DNA from 3 places in the Paenibacillus sp. FSL H7-0756 genome. Region 2 is predicted to be linked to each of the others. Evidence: riboswitches for the same ligand, from Rfam matches in the RefSeq annotation. Region 2 holds a riboswitch; each other region holds the start of a gene.
The links. A riboswitch is a leader RNA that binds a small molecule or an ion and turns the genes downstream of it on or off. The one in region 2 is predicted to bind cyclic di-AMP.
Positions count from the first base shown of each region.

Region 1: linked by a shared signal. The riboswitch ahead of NST04_RS03440 (3D domain-containing protein) and the one ahead of NST04_RS18795 (APC family permease) in region 2 are both predicted to bind cyclic di-AMP.
Region 3: linked by a shared signal. The riboswitch ahead of NST04_RS03085 (C40 family peptidase) and the one ahead of NST04_RS18795 (APC family permease) in region 2 are both predicted to bind cyclic di-AMP.

Region 1 is NZ_JBBOVT010000001.1:778,393-782,900, forward strand. Features, by position in the region: gene rnmV (ribonuclease M5) at 1-295, opposite strand, end outside; gene NST04_RS03440 (3D domain-containing protein) at 457-1,617, opposite strand; cyclic di-AMP (ydaO/yuaA leader) riboswitch at 1,906-2,130, opposite strand; gene NST04_RS03445 (TatD family hydrolase) at 2,330-3,100, opposite strand; gene NST04_RS03450 (HD domain-containing protein) at 3,154-4,437, opposite strand.
Region 2 is NZ_JBBOVT010000002.1:462,563-467,070, forward strand. Features, by position in the region: gene NST04_RS18785 (DsbA family protein) at 54-818, shown strand; gene NST04_RS18790 (disulfide oxidoreductase) at 815-1,249, shown strand; cyclic di-AMP (ydaO/yuaA leader) riboswitch at 1,475-1,635, shown strand; gene NST04_RS18795 (APC family permease) at 1,764-3,581, shown strand; gene NST04_RS18800 (ABC transporter substrate-binding protein) at 3,756-4,508, shown strand, end outside.
Region 3 is NZ_JBBOVT010000001.1:704,568-709,075, forward strand. Features, by position in the region: gene NST04_RS03075 (M1 family aminopeptidase) at 1-1,747, shown strand, start outside; gene NST04_RS03080 (hypothetical protein) at 1,757-2,590, shown strand; cyclic di-AMP (ydaO/yuaA leader) riboswitch at 2,803-2,941, shown strand; gene NST04_RS03085 (C40 family peptidase) at 2,999-3,427, shown strand; cyclic di-AMP (ydaO/yuaA leader) riboswitch at 3,815-3,957, shown strand; gene NST04_RS03090 (C40 family peptidase) at 3,962-4,453, shown strand.

The DNA of each region.
Region 1 (4,508 bases), on a different contig from region 2:
CTTCAGGCGAAGCATTCTCTATTCCGATATCGCCTTTGCGGGTGGCATCCTTCTCCGGGATGAAGGCATGCTTGCAGCCCGGCACCTTGGCCGCAACAATTTTGCGGATTCGCTCTCCGGCATGATCCGGGTCGGTAAGAATGATTACACCCCGGCGCTCCATGGCCAGCCTGATCTTGGCAATGACCCTGCTATCCACTGCCGAACCCCCGGTTTCAATCGTATCGGCCTCTACCGCCCGCTTAACGGCAACGGTATCGCTTTTCCCTTCAACTACAATTAGCTCTTTAATCATAAATATTTTTACTCCTTACTCCAGAACGCAAAAAGAAGAGGATTCGCTCCCCTTCTTTTTGGCTAAAGAATGTATAAGTGATGAGCGGCAGCTCTCAAAAATTCCGTAAGTGCTTCCCTCACTATATCGTATTAACCGCTAATTTGCAAAAGGCATTACGTTTAGTTCAGCTCCGGCTTCACAGGTCCGATCACATAAAGTGTGCGCGACTTGCGGCCGAAATTACGGGCATGACTCAGTGAATCGTAATAGACATCCACCTTGTTGCCTTTGATGGCACCGCCGGTATCCTCTGCTCGGCGAAACCCTAATCCTTCAATGTACACCCACCAGCCAATTGGTATAACACTAGGATCTACAGCTATAGTGCGGCCTTCCGTTACGCGTGTGCCGGAGGCAGTACGTGTTCCAATACCCGGTTCCTGCGACGAATACGCAGTCATGGATACGTTTTTGATCATTCTTTTGTACTCAAAATCCACACCAGCCTTACTGGTAACATTGCTGGCCTTTGCGCTGGCTTTAGATGACTTGGAGGTTGTTACAGGTTTGGAGACTTTGGCAGTAACTACAACGGGCTTAGGAAGCGGCTTGGTTCCAATGGCAATGACTTTGTCCTTGGTAACCGTCTGTACTTCCTTGCCGATCATGCGCATGGATGCCAGCTCGCCATCTTGATAGATCTTCTCGATGTGCTGGATCATTACGCCAGGCTTACCTGCCTGCGCTACTCTTACGGTTCCCTTAGTCAATGAGGGGTCTGCTGTCTTAATGACCCGGAAAGGCAAATTAGTTGTCCGTTGAACCACATGCTTGTTAATCCGGACAATTTTGATTTCCATGTCTGCAGATACTGCGGTTTCTAGCGAAGGGTAAATCTTGTCTAAGCCTTCGAGGCTGTAGCCCAGCTTGCCGATGGCCTGACCAATGGTATCCTCGGTCGTAAATAACGTCTCGGTCTTTCCGTCTACGGTAAGAGCGAACTTTTGCGCAGTGTTAATCACGATACGGTCGCCGTCTTTTATTTCATCACTAAGGCCAATAGATAATTCATCATGCGCCTGCAGCGAAATCTGTTCCTTAGCCAGCACATCACTGAACAGCGTTTCCCGCGTCTCCAGTGTCTGTACCTGTCCGTCTATTACTAGAGTAATTTCTTTCTTGCTCTGACCGTGTACGTACAGCAGTATTAACAGTGCGATAACAATCGATGCCACACCGGCAAGTAAAACTACGCGGGGATTTACTTGCTTCAACCGTAATGCGAAAGACCTGCTGGATGATTGCGAATCATGGGATACCTCTGGTTGGAATACGCCCACTCTTTCCATCCTCCTTACATAGCCCCGTCGTCCAAGTTATATCAAGGTAGACTGTATCACTTCTGACGAAACTAGGTTTGAGTTTGCAACAGGATACGCCCGCACTTGCTTCAGCGTTTCCTGCTCATGGATCGCCTGCTCGGCATAGTTACTCCGGAGATCTGTTATATAACAGTATGCCGGGAGCATTCTCATTATTCAAAACAAAAGAAGCCTAAAAAAGAGTTCATAGAGGACTCTTTCGTGGCTTCCCGGTATCGAATACGTCGGAATGCTTATGCACGAGGTTTCCTCTCTTACTTGCGCTTACGGGGTTAGCTGTCGGGTTCGGACATAAGAGAGACGCCCTATCTCAGGTCACCCGCTCACGGCGGTTGCCCTCAAATTCACCCCAAGACCACGTAAAGAAATCAAACAATGCCTGCGGCAATTCTGCATTTGTACTACGTTCATGCGGCAGAGCATTATTGGTTCCCCCATTCTCCATATCCGGAGACTCAGCGAGACGATCCATGAAATTAGTGACTGTCACAGTTACAACAGCTCACTGCACTGAAAAGATGATATCCTGTTTTGATACATGTTGTAAAGGACGATTCAACCACGTTTACGTAAAAAAATGATTAAAATATTGTAATAATCGACCGTTTTTCCGTTATAAAAGTTTAATATATCCGCTATACTTCATTTTTCACCGCATTTACTCCCGTTTTCAGAGTATACCAAATCGTTCCAGTGCGTTCGCATACGTAATTTCCGCCAATTCCTGTAATTCAATCCCTTTTATTGCCGCGGCCGCCTCCGCTACCAGCCTCACATGAGCGGTCTCATTTCGCTTGCCCCGGAAGGGGTGCGGAGTCAGATAAGGGGAGTCGGTTTCGATCAACAGCCGGTCCAGCGGAGTCTGGGCAAGCACCTCTTTAGGCACCCGTGCATTCTTGAACGTAACCGGTCCTCCAAAAGAAAGATGGAAGCCCAAATCAAGACACATCTTGGCACTTTCCCAGCTGCCGGAGAAGGAGTGCATTACACCGCCAACCTCGCCCGCCTTCTCCTCGCGGAGGATGCGGATCACATCTTCATGAGCATCGCGGTTATGAATACAGATCGGCATCTTCAGCTCACGGGCCAGCCCGATCTGCTTGCGGAATACTTCATGCTGTACATCCTTAGGAGAGGTGTCCCAGTAGTAATCCAGCCCGATCTCACCGATGGCAACCACCTTGGGATGAGCGCATAAGGAAGCGATCCATTCCAGGTCTCCGTCCTTCATCGTGATGGCATCCTGGGGATGCCAGCCAACAGCTGCATAAATATAATCATATTTCTCGGCAAGCTGCATGGTGGTCGGTATCGTGTCCCGGTTAAAGCCAATGTTGATCATCTTGCTGACGCCGGCTTCCAGTGCCCTGGCAATGACCTCTTCGCGGTCTTCGTCGAATTGTGGAGCATCGAGATGGGTATGGGTGTCGAATAACTGCATTACATTACATCCTTTCGGCCTGTTATTGTATCTATAATTCCAAGCTTGATTGGTTATTTGGCAAAAATCTCTGCGATGGATGGCGGCAGCTGTGGAAGGGCTTTCTGCAGCCTGTCCTGCGGAAAATACAGATGGTGTCTGCCGCGGTGAATACCGCTGATGGAGCGTACAATATCCGAGACCTCGGAGATTTCCCTCAGCCGCTCATGCTTGTCCAGAAGCAGGATCTGCTTGCTGTCAAAGCCGTCTCCCGGACGGAATACATCATAGGGAAGATCGGTGGGATAATCAATTTCCAGGTCATAATCGGGCCGGAGTCCCGCACCGGCGAAGCTGCGGCGGATTTCGCCAATCATGTCAGAATCCAAATGCTCCATCTCCACATATTTATACAGTTTACGATGGATAAACCGGCTGCACAAGTCGCTCAGGATGGCATCCTCCTCAAGCGTCCACTGCATGAAGGCAGTCTGCATCAAGGCTTCATCCAGCAGCAGATACTGCCCTACCGTTACCTCTCCGCTGAACAGATCGCTTAAGGGCTCGATCATGAAGCGGAAGGCATGCTGCTGCTGCACCAGCTCCTTGGCCCGGCGGAGAATCTGTCTGAGAATAATCTCCGAGCTGCGGGTTACCGGATGGAAATAGACCTGCCAGTACATCTGATACCGCGACATCAGATAATCCTCAATCGCATGCATCCCCGATTCCTTCACAACCACCCGGCCGTCATAAGGACGCAACATCCGCAGAATCCGGTCGATGTCTATGGTTCCATAATTCACCCCTGTATAATATGCATCCCGGAGCAGATAATCCATCCGGTCAGCATCGAGCGGTCCCGACACCAAATTGACAACAATTTCATGTTCATAGGTTTTGGAGATGACCGAGGCCACTTTACCGGGGAAATCTTCAGCCACATCACGCAGAATAGCAGTGATCTCAGTATCCTCCAGAATGATACGGCAGGTCCAGTCTTCATGATCCATTTCGAAAGCTTCTTCTATAGAATGGGAAAAGGGGCCATGCCCCAAATCATGCAGCAATGCCGCACACAGGGTAAGCAGTCTCTCCTCTGGCATCCAATCCTTGTAGCCGCTCCGTTCAAACTGGGAAATAATCCTCCGCGTAATCTCATATACCCCCAGAGAATGGGAGAACCGGCTGTGTTCCGCCCCGTGAAAGGTCAAATAGGAGGTGCCCAGCTGCCGGATGCGCCGCAGTCGCTGGAACTCCATAGTATTGATCAGTCGCCAGATAATAGTGTCCTGTACGTGGATATAGTTGTGAACCGGGTCCTTAAATACCTTCTCTTCTGACAGCGGTTGCTTCATGAAATCATCTCCTTTTCTTGTTTTATATAATATATTGTCGCTCTTTGTCGAATATTAGCGATTCGTACACT
Region 2 (4,508 bases):
GAAAGTAACTATTCTTTTATCACGACAGTCCTGAGGACGGAAAGGAACTCTCTTTGAGCAAAACAAAAAAGAACAATGTCATGGCTCCCCAGATGAGTAAGCAGGAGAAGCGCAGGGCAGAGCAGGAACAGCAGAAGCAGAAAACGAGAATTCTGATCGTGAGTACGGTGGCCATCGTCGTTATTATTTTTGTAGGCTTATTCATGCTTGCTTCGAAGGACTCTTCGCCTGCAGGCACAGACAGTAAGCCGGTTGCCTTCAATTACAGTGAAATGATGCGGCTCGGCAAGGAGGATGCTCCGGTCAAAATTGTGGAATTCGGTGATTTCAAATGTCCGGCTTGCGCCCAGTTCACCGGTGTGATCAAACCGCAGATCGTTCAAGGTTATGTAGATCAGAATAAAGCAGCCTTCTATTTCGTGAATCTGGCCTTCATCGGCAAGGATTCCAGAACGGCCTCCCTGGCAGCGCTATCGGTGTATCATCAGAACCAGGAAGCGTTCTGGAAATACTTCGATGCGATCTATGCCAACCAGGGGAATGAAGACAAGGAGTGGGCTACGCCCGACTTCATGGTGAGTCTCGCCAAGCAGCTGGAGCTGCCGGTGGATTATGACCTGCTGCGCAAGGATATTGATGACCGCACCTATGCGAAGGAACTGGACCGGGATATTCAGCTTGGCTCCGATACGGGCGTAACGAATACGCCATCCTTGTACGTGAACGGCATCAAGGTGAACGAGCCCTTCAATATGGAGGCGATTGACGCCCAGATTCAGGCAGCAACAGCAGCAGCGGGAGCAGGGGCCGCCCAATGACCGCCTTCTCTGCCTTCTGCCGGCGTAATTGTCTCTACTTGGCCTGGTTCGTCTGTGTGGTAGCTGTAGCGGGCAGCCTGTATCTCAGTGAGGTCCTGCATTACGAGCCGTGCAAGCTGTGCTGGTTCCAGCGGATCTTCATGTACCCGCAGCTGTTCCTGCTGGGGATCGCCACCTACCGGGCGGACAAGCGGATCATTCCTTATGTGCTTCCTCTTAGTCTGATCGGCGGCTGCATCTCTATTTATCACTATGCAGAGCAGAAAATTCCGGCGCTCAGCAAGGTGCTTCCCTGCACCATTGGCGTACCGTGCAACAAGGATTATCTGAATTGGTTCGGATTTGTAACGGTCCCTCTGCTTGCACTTATAGCCTTTGCCTTAATCTCCATTCTGCTCTGGACAGGACGCAAAGAGGAGCCTGCAGAGTAAGTAGCTGACGGCAGAAGGAAGAGAAGAGAATGCCCTTAATTTTAGCAAAAAATATTATACAAAAACCCTGTAAAATCACGTGTTAAAGGGATAATGAAAGAGAATGAAAGATCAAGACATACCGGATGATGAATTTGGTTGTTTTGAGTGCTTTTCATTCTTTTTTCATTTGTTTCCACGCTTTACGGAAGATGCGTTGTAGCTTAATATTAGTCCTTGTGAGAAGTTGAATATGCGCTGAATTTTCCGGATGGAAAAACGGGGGAACCACACTTTGGCCAAGGCCAAAAGGGGTGAATCGGAGCGGGCCGCCAGGGCCTGTAACCGTAGGGCTACCACAGTCCGAATCCGCCAGCTAACCTCGTAAGCCAGCAGTGGGATAATGACCATGCACTCTAAGGCATGCGGATCATTTCCGTATGCTTATTTTGGTGCCTGCATTAATGAAATCCACTTATGAAAACAGCGCAGGGAAACCCGTTTCAACTTAACCAAGAGAGGAACTGTTACTACAATGGTAAGCAAGGTAAAACGACTATTGATCGGGCGTCCGATGAAGTCGAACGAACTCGATCATGAAAAGTTATCCAAGGTGAAAGCACTGGCTGTCCTGTCTTCTGATGCGCTCTCGTCTGTAGCCTACGGAACAGAACAAATTCTAATCGTACTGGTGGCCGCCGGGTTCACCGCCATCTGGTACTCATTGCCAATTGCATTAGCCGTATTGGGCCTGCTGGCTATTTTGATTTTATCCTACCGGCAGACGATCTTCGCTTATCCCCAGGGCGGGGGCGCGTACATTGTCGCCAAAAGCAATCTGGGGGTGCATACCGGCTTATTGGCCGGCGGCTCTCTGCTGGTGGATTACATTCTGACGGTGGCGGTAAGCGCCTCGGCGGGGACGGATGCGATCACTTCAGCTTTTCCAAATCTGCATAATCATAGTGTCCTCATAGCGGTATCTGTTATCTTGCTCTTAACGATTGTTAACCTGCGCGGGGTGACCGAATCGGCTTCGTTCATCGCTATCCCGGTCTATCTGTTCGTCGTCTCCATCTTCGTGCTGATTATCACAGGGATTTTCAAATATGTAACCGGCGGGGCTCATGCCCAGGTTCCTGAGATTGGCTCGGCGGTGTCGAACGTGAGTATGTTTCTGCTGCTGAAGGCATTCAGCTCCGGCTGTTCGGCTCTGACCGGGGTTGAGGCTGTCTCCAATGCCATTCCAAACTTCAAAGCGCCGGCGGAGAAAAATGCAGCCAAAACGCTGATGCTCATGGGCCTCATTCTCGGGGTGATGTTCACAGGCATTACGCTGCTCGCTTACTGGTACGGCATCATGCCTGATGAGAAGGCTACCGTGGTCTCACAGATTACCGAGTCTACCTTCGGCCGGGGCGGGCTGTACTTCTTCATTCAGGGGATTACGGCGGTTATCCTGTTCCTGGCAGCCAATACGGCATACTCAGCCTTCCCGCTGCTGGCGTTCATGTTCGCCAAAGACAAATATCTGCCCCATGCCTTCATGGTGCGCGGCGACCGGCTCGGCTTCTCCAACGGTATTATTTTCCTCGGCGTCATGTCGGCAGTGCTGGTAGCGGCGTTTCACGGGAATACAGAAGGACTTATTCCATTATATGCAGTAGGGGTATTCATTCCGTTCACGCTATCGCAGCTTGGCATGATGGTCCAATGGTACAGAACGAAGCCGCAAGGCTGGCAGAGCAAGTTCGCCGTGAATACGGTCGGGATGCTAACTACATTAACGATCACCATGATCTTCATCATCACCAAATTCTCCAGCGTGTGGATGGCTTTCATCTTCCTGCCGGTCGTCATTATCGTGTTCCACCGGATTCACCGCCATTATATGAATATTGCCGATCAGCTGCGAATCTGTCCGGCAACAGATAAGCCTTGTATCAAAGGAAGCACCGTAGTCGTTCCTGTCGCCGGTGTGACCCGCGCTGTACTGCATTCGATCAGCTATGCGAAGTCTTTGACCGATAATGTGGTCGCTGTATATGTAGGCTTCGATGAAGAAGAGATTCACAAGATGGAGCAAAAGTGGGAGGAGTGGAACCCCGGAGTTCGCCTGATCGTCCTGCGCTCCCGTTACCGCAGTATTATCCGCCCGCTGGTGAAGTTCATCGATACAGTAGAGTGGAAGACCTCTTCAACGGATCATATTACTGTCCTGATTCCGCAATTCGTGACCAAGCATTGGTGGCAGGCAGTGCTGCATAATCAGACCAGCTTGTTCATCCGCTCTTATTTAATGAATCAGAAGGACATTGTCATCGCCACGGTTCCTTTCCATTTGCATAAATAATATAGAGGATTATAGGAAGACGGCTGTTTCTGCTTATTGCGGAGGCGGCCGTTTTGCCGTTACTATAAGTTATTGGTTGACATAGAGAATGAGAATCAATATCATCAGTATAGACAAGAAGAAAGTAACAGAGCTTTTGCCAATCATGAGGGTAACATACAGGAGGGGTATTCAATGTTTTCGTTCAACCTGCAAGGATCAAGAAGCGGGAAGCTGGCGGTGGCCGGACTTATGACTACAACACTGCTGCTATCCGCTTGCGGAAATAATAATAGCAATGCAGGCAGTAACGGTGGAGCAAGCACTGCACCTGCAGCAACCGTGGAAGCCACTGCGGATGCCACTGCGGATGCCACTGCGGTGCCTGCAGCAACTGCCGCACCTGCGGTGGAGAAGACCGTAACGGATGCGATGGGGCATAAGGTGACTGTTCCCGCTAACCCACAGCGTGTCATTGCTTCTTATCTGGAAGATTATCTGGTAGCACTCGGCGTGACTCCGGTTGCCCAATGGTCTACGAAGAATGGTACTCAGAAATACCTCGATGCTGAGCTTAAGGATGTTCCGCCGATCAGCTATGACCTGCCGCTGGAAGCCGTCACCAGCTTCACTCCTGATTTCCACATCGTCCAGTCGGAAGGCTCGGTTCAGAACGGTCTTTATGACCAGCTGAACAAAATCGCACCAACCTATGTACTGGGCGACGAAGTCAGCAGTGACTGGCGCGCGGCTACGCTCAAAATCGGTGAGCTGCTTAATAAAACACCAGAAGCTGAGAAGGCTATTGCAGACTATGACCAGAAAGCGGCTTCGGCCAAAGCGGCTGTGTCAGCGGCAATTGGTGATGATTCGGTAGCTGTTCTGTGGCTGGTGTCCAAGAATTTCTTCATCGTGGACGAGACCCGCAGCAGCGGTGCAGTATTATAT
Region 3 (4,508 bases), on a different contig from region 2:
GACCCTGGTCGCCTCCGAGACGCTTACCTGGACCCACCCGGGTGCAAAGCCGGTTCAGGAGCTCTACTTTCATCTGTATCCCAATGCATTCGCATCCGCCAGCACCACCTTCATGAAGGAGTCCGGAGGTACGCTTCGCGGTGACACCATGCCTGCAGGAGGTTACGGGAGCATTACGCTGACAGATTTACGGACCTCCGAGGGTGTCTCGCTGATGCAGCGCACACAATACGTGCAGCCGGACGACGGCAATGTCAATGACAGAACACTGCTCAAGGTCCATCTGCCGCAGCCGGTGAACGGCGGTGAGAGCGTGACGGTAAGGCTTAAATTTGAGGTCAAGCTGCCCAAAATTTTCGCCCGGATGGGAACCGCTGACGACTTCGTGATGGCCGGCCAGTGGTTTCCGAAGCTTAGCGTCTACGAGCCTGCCGGCAGAAGAGGACTCAAGGAAGAAGGCTGGAACCTGCATCAATACCACGGTAACTCCGAGTTCTACAGTGATTTTGGGATTTACAATGTAGCGATTTCTGTCCCGCCCGAGTATAAGGTCGCCGCAACCGGGTTTCCGGTGAGGGACGCCAAGGTTGTAAAGGGGCGCAAGATCTATCAATTCTATGCAGATGACGTCCACGACTTCGCCTGGGCGGCATCGCCTGATTTCGTGGTTGCGGAGAAGGCTTTCTCCGCCCCGCAGGTGCCCGGGGTGAAGATTAAGCTCTATTTGGACCCGCTGCACAAGCATCTACAGGAACGTTACTTCCAGGCGGCTGAGGCTGCACTGACGGCATTCAGCAAGTGGTACGGCCCTTATCCCTACTCAACCTTGTCGATTGTTGTCCCGCCGGAGTCCGGCAACGGAGCCGGAGGAATGGAGTATCCGACCCTGATTACCGCCTTCGGCGCCACGGATACTTCACCAGGCACTTCCCTGGAGCGCACAATCATCCACGAGATCGGGCACCAGTATTTCTACGGTCTGGTGGCCAGTAATGAATTCGAAGAAGCCTGGCTTGATGAGAGCTTTACCTCTTATGCCGAAGACCGGCTGATGGAACAGGAATATGGTGTTGTCTCTAGCCTCCCGCTGCAGTCCAGCCTGGTGTCCTCCTCACAGCCCCTTAAGCTGGAGACCTGGAAATATACTGGTGATGATGCCTACACACGCAATGTGTACATTCGCGGCAAGCTGGTGCTGAAGGATATCGAACGGATCGCGGGGACCAAGAATATGGATGCCATCCTCGCCGCTTATGCCCGCAAATACCGCTTCCAGCATCCGTCCACCGCCGACTTCCAGAAGGTTGTGGAGAAAGTGACCAAGCAATCCTGGCAGACTTATTTTGAACGGTATGTCTATAGCGGGGGTGCACCCGACTTCGCAGTTGATGATATCAGGCTCACGGTCAAACCGGACAACAGCGATGGCGGGGGCAGCCGCTATAGCGCTGTGGTCGATGTAAGCAATAAGGGCAGCCTGTACCCCGATGTTCCCGTTAAATTCACCTTCGCAGACGGGTACACTGTGCAGCAATACTGGAATGGCGAGGGTAAGGCAACCTCCTTTGAGTTAGCATATAAAGCGCCGCTGGTCTCCGCAGAGATCGATCCGGGGCATTCCATTCTGCTGGAGAGCAGGCATCTAAATAATTTCAGAATGGCGGAGCTCGAGCCGCGTACACTCTCCCGCTGGACGCTTAGCGCATCTGCTCTGCTTGAAACCCTGCTCGGAACTCTTGTCTGGTGAGGTGAAGGAATGGTGAAAAGTTCAATTGCCCGCGGTTGGATCAGCATGAAAGAGCAGTTCTATATACTGATTCTGCTATTTATCTACCGGCTGTTCTGGGGATATTTCCTGTACAAATTCATTAAAAGCGCGGTTGTCCCTGTCCTGCTCCGCTACCCGGATGCAAATGCCGGCGGCAGCGGAATAGGCAGGCTGCTGTATTATATCGAAGGGAAGACCGCGCTGCACACCGACCCTGCCGTCCAGCACTGGCTATGGATGCTGCTGGCGCTGACAGTGCTAAGGCTGCTGGTGACTCCCTTTATCCGTGCAGGGCTGCTGCACGAGCTTCACCAGGAGCGCGACGGAGCGCGGGGACTGTTCTTTTTTCCCGGAATGAGAAAATATGGGCTGCCGGTGCTGATGTTCAGCCTCGCTGAATGGGCGCTAACCCTCCTGCCGCTCTATTGGCTGCTTCCGCGTATGTACCGTCATCTGCTCAGCGGCGTTCTCGATGTACAGCTCCTGCTCAGGCTGGTGCCTTATGTAATGGGCTGGCTGCTCTATCTCTTCCTTGTCCGCAAGCTTCTGCTCTATATGCAGTTCGGCTATACCGCAGGTACCGGCATGTTCTCCTCGCTGCTAATCTGCCTGAAGGTGCTGATGCCTTCGATCGGTATTTCCGTCATTCTGGGGGCGGGAAGCCTGGCCGTAATTCTGCTCTGCAGCGCCTCTGCTCTGTTCTATCCCGGATTGCCGGCACTTATGCTCCGCCAGGCAGCTCCGCTGCCCTCCACGCTGTTCAATATGTGGGGAATCGCTGCCCAGTATCACCTCTGGTCCAGTAAATCATTTCCGCAATAATAAGCTGCTGAAGCGGCATACTAAAGAGAGTCACAGCCCCTTATCAGGGAGCAGGACTCTTTTTTGCTTGAACCGGAGGACAAAAGCATTTGCAAAAGGCTAAATCCTCTGATACAATGATGGCTGTACTAGTAGTAACAAACTTGTAATATTTAAAGCAAAATCTTCCGTAACTATTGCAATTTAATCAATGCCGATAAGTCACTGTTCTGGTGCACAAAACGCCGAATTCCCTGCACCGGGAAGTGGGGGAACCATATTTTGGGTGAATTGATCTCGCTTTAGAGGGGTCATAGGGGAACCTTCTACCGAATCCTTAAGCTAACCTCGCAGGCCCTGGAAGGAGTACATCTTTTGATTAGTCAGAATTTCAAGAAAAAATGCACCGCAGCAGCACTAGGTCTTGTGATGGTATTCACACTCGGAGCAGGCAGTGCCTTCGCAGATTCCAAAATGGATACTGTGATTTCAAAAACCATTGGAACATCGTATAAAACCGGGGGCACAACCACCAGCGGCTTCGACTGTTCCGGATTTACCAAGTATGTATTTAAAAATGTCGGACTTACCTTGCCCCGTACCTCCAAAGCACAGTACAAAGTTGGAACAAGTGTATCCAAGAGCAATCTGCGTTCCGGTGATCTCGTGTTCTTCAATACCCTGGGTAATGGAGTGTCCCATGTCGGTATTTATGTTGGAAACGGGAAGTTCGCACAGTCCTCAAGTTCACGTGGTGTAACCATCAGTTCGATGAGCCAGTCCTACTGGGCCAACCGTTACGTTGGCGCCAAACGAGTAATGAGCACAACAGCCTACCAAGCTGTCGCTTACGATTGAACCCTTGAAGCATACCCCGAATATTTCCGCCTCTAACAACTAAATGTAACTTATACGAGCCCGGGATGATTATTGCCGTAATCATTTCCGGGTTTTTCCTTTTCCTTATTCTACCTTTTACCCGAATCCACAGCCTTGAAACAGCATTTTCTTGCAAAAACAAAGAAAAAATCATATAAAATAATCCCTGCGCATAGATATGAGTCTTTTGAAAGGGCTATAACTCTAAAAAACAGCAAAAAAGATGCATTAATATGTTATAAGTGATTGCCAAGCGCATTAGTCTTTGTTACAATTATCGCAGTGAGCTTTTAGTAACATTTTTGTAATTATTGAATCGCTTTTAACAAAGGTTTTGTCATGTATTGAATGAACCGCTAATCCTAATCAACAGTCGTGCCGAGTTCCTTAATGAATTAGGGAAACGGGGGAACCACTTTGGGTGAATTGACCTCCTATTCTAAGAGGGGTCATAGGGGACCTTCAACCGAACCCTTAAGCTAACCTCGTAGGCATTGGAAGGGGTATTTACTTTTGAAGAAGAAGCTAGCAGCCGCAGTACTAAGCTTGTCCATTATCTTCACCATCGGAGCAGGAAGCGCTTTCGCGGATTCCAAAATGGATAAAGTGATTGACAAAGCCATCGGAACCAAATACGTGTCCGGCGGTACATCAACTAACGGGTTTGATTGCTCCGGATTTACAATGTATGTTTTTGATAAGATCGGCATTAACCTGCCCCATCAATCCGGCTCCCAGTATCAGATGGGCACTGCCGTGTCCCGTGACGAGATGAGACCGGGCGATCTTGTATTCTTTAATACCAATGGTAAAGGCGTGTCTCATGTCGGTGTTTATGTCGGTGACGGCGAATTCGCCCATGCCTCTTCCTCACGTGGTGTAACCATCAGTTCGCTGAGTGACAGCTATTACGTCAACCGTTACGTTGGCGCCAAACGAATCATGAGTACAGATGCTTACAAGAATGTAGCTTCGGATTCCCAAGACAATGATGATGTACAATAATCCTTTGTAACCAAACGCTCTTTTCCGAGATTTTTGCCGAAATCTTGGAGAAGGG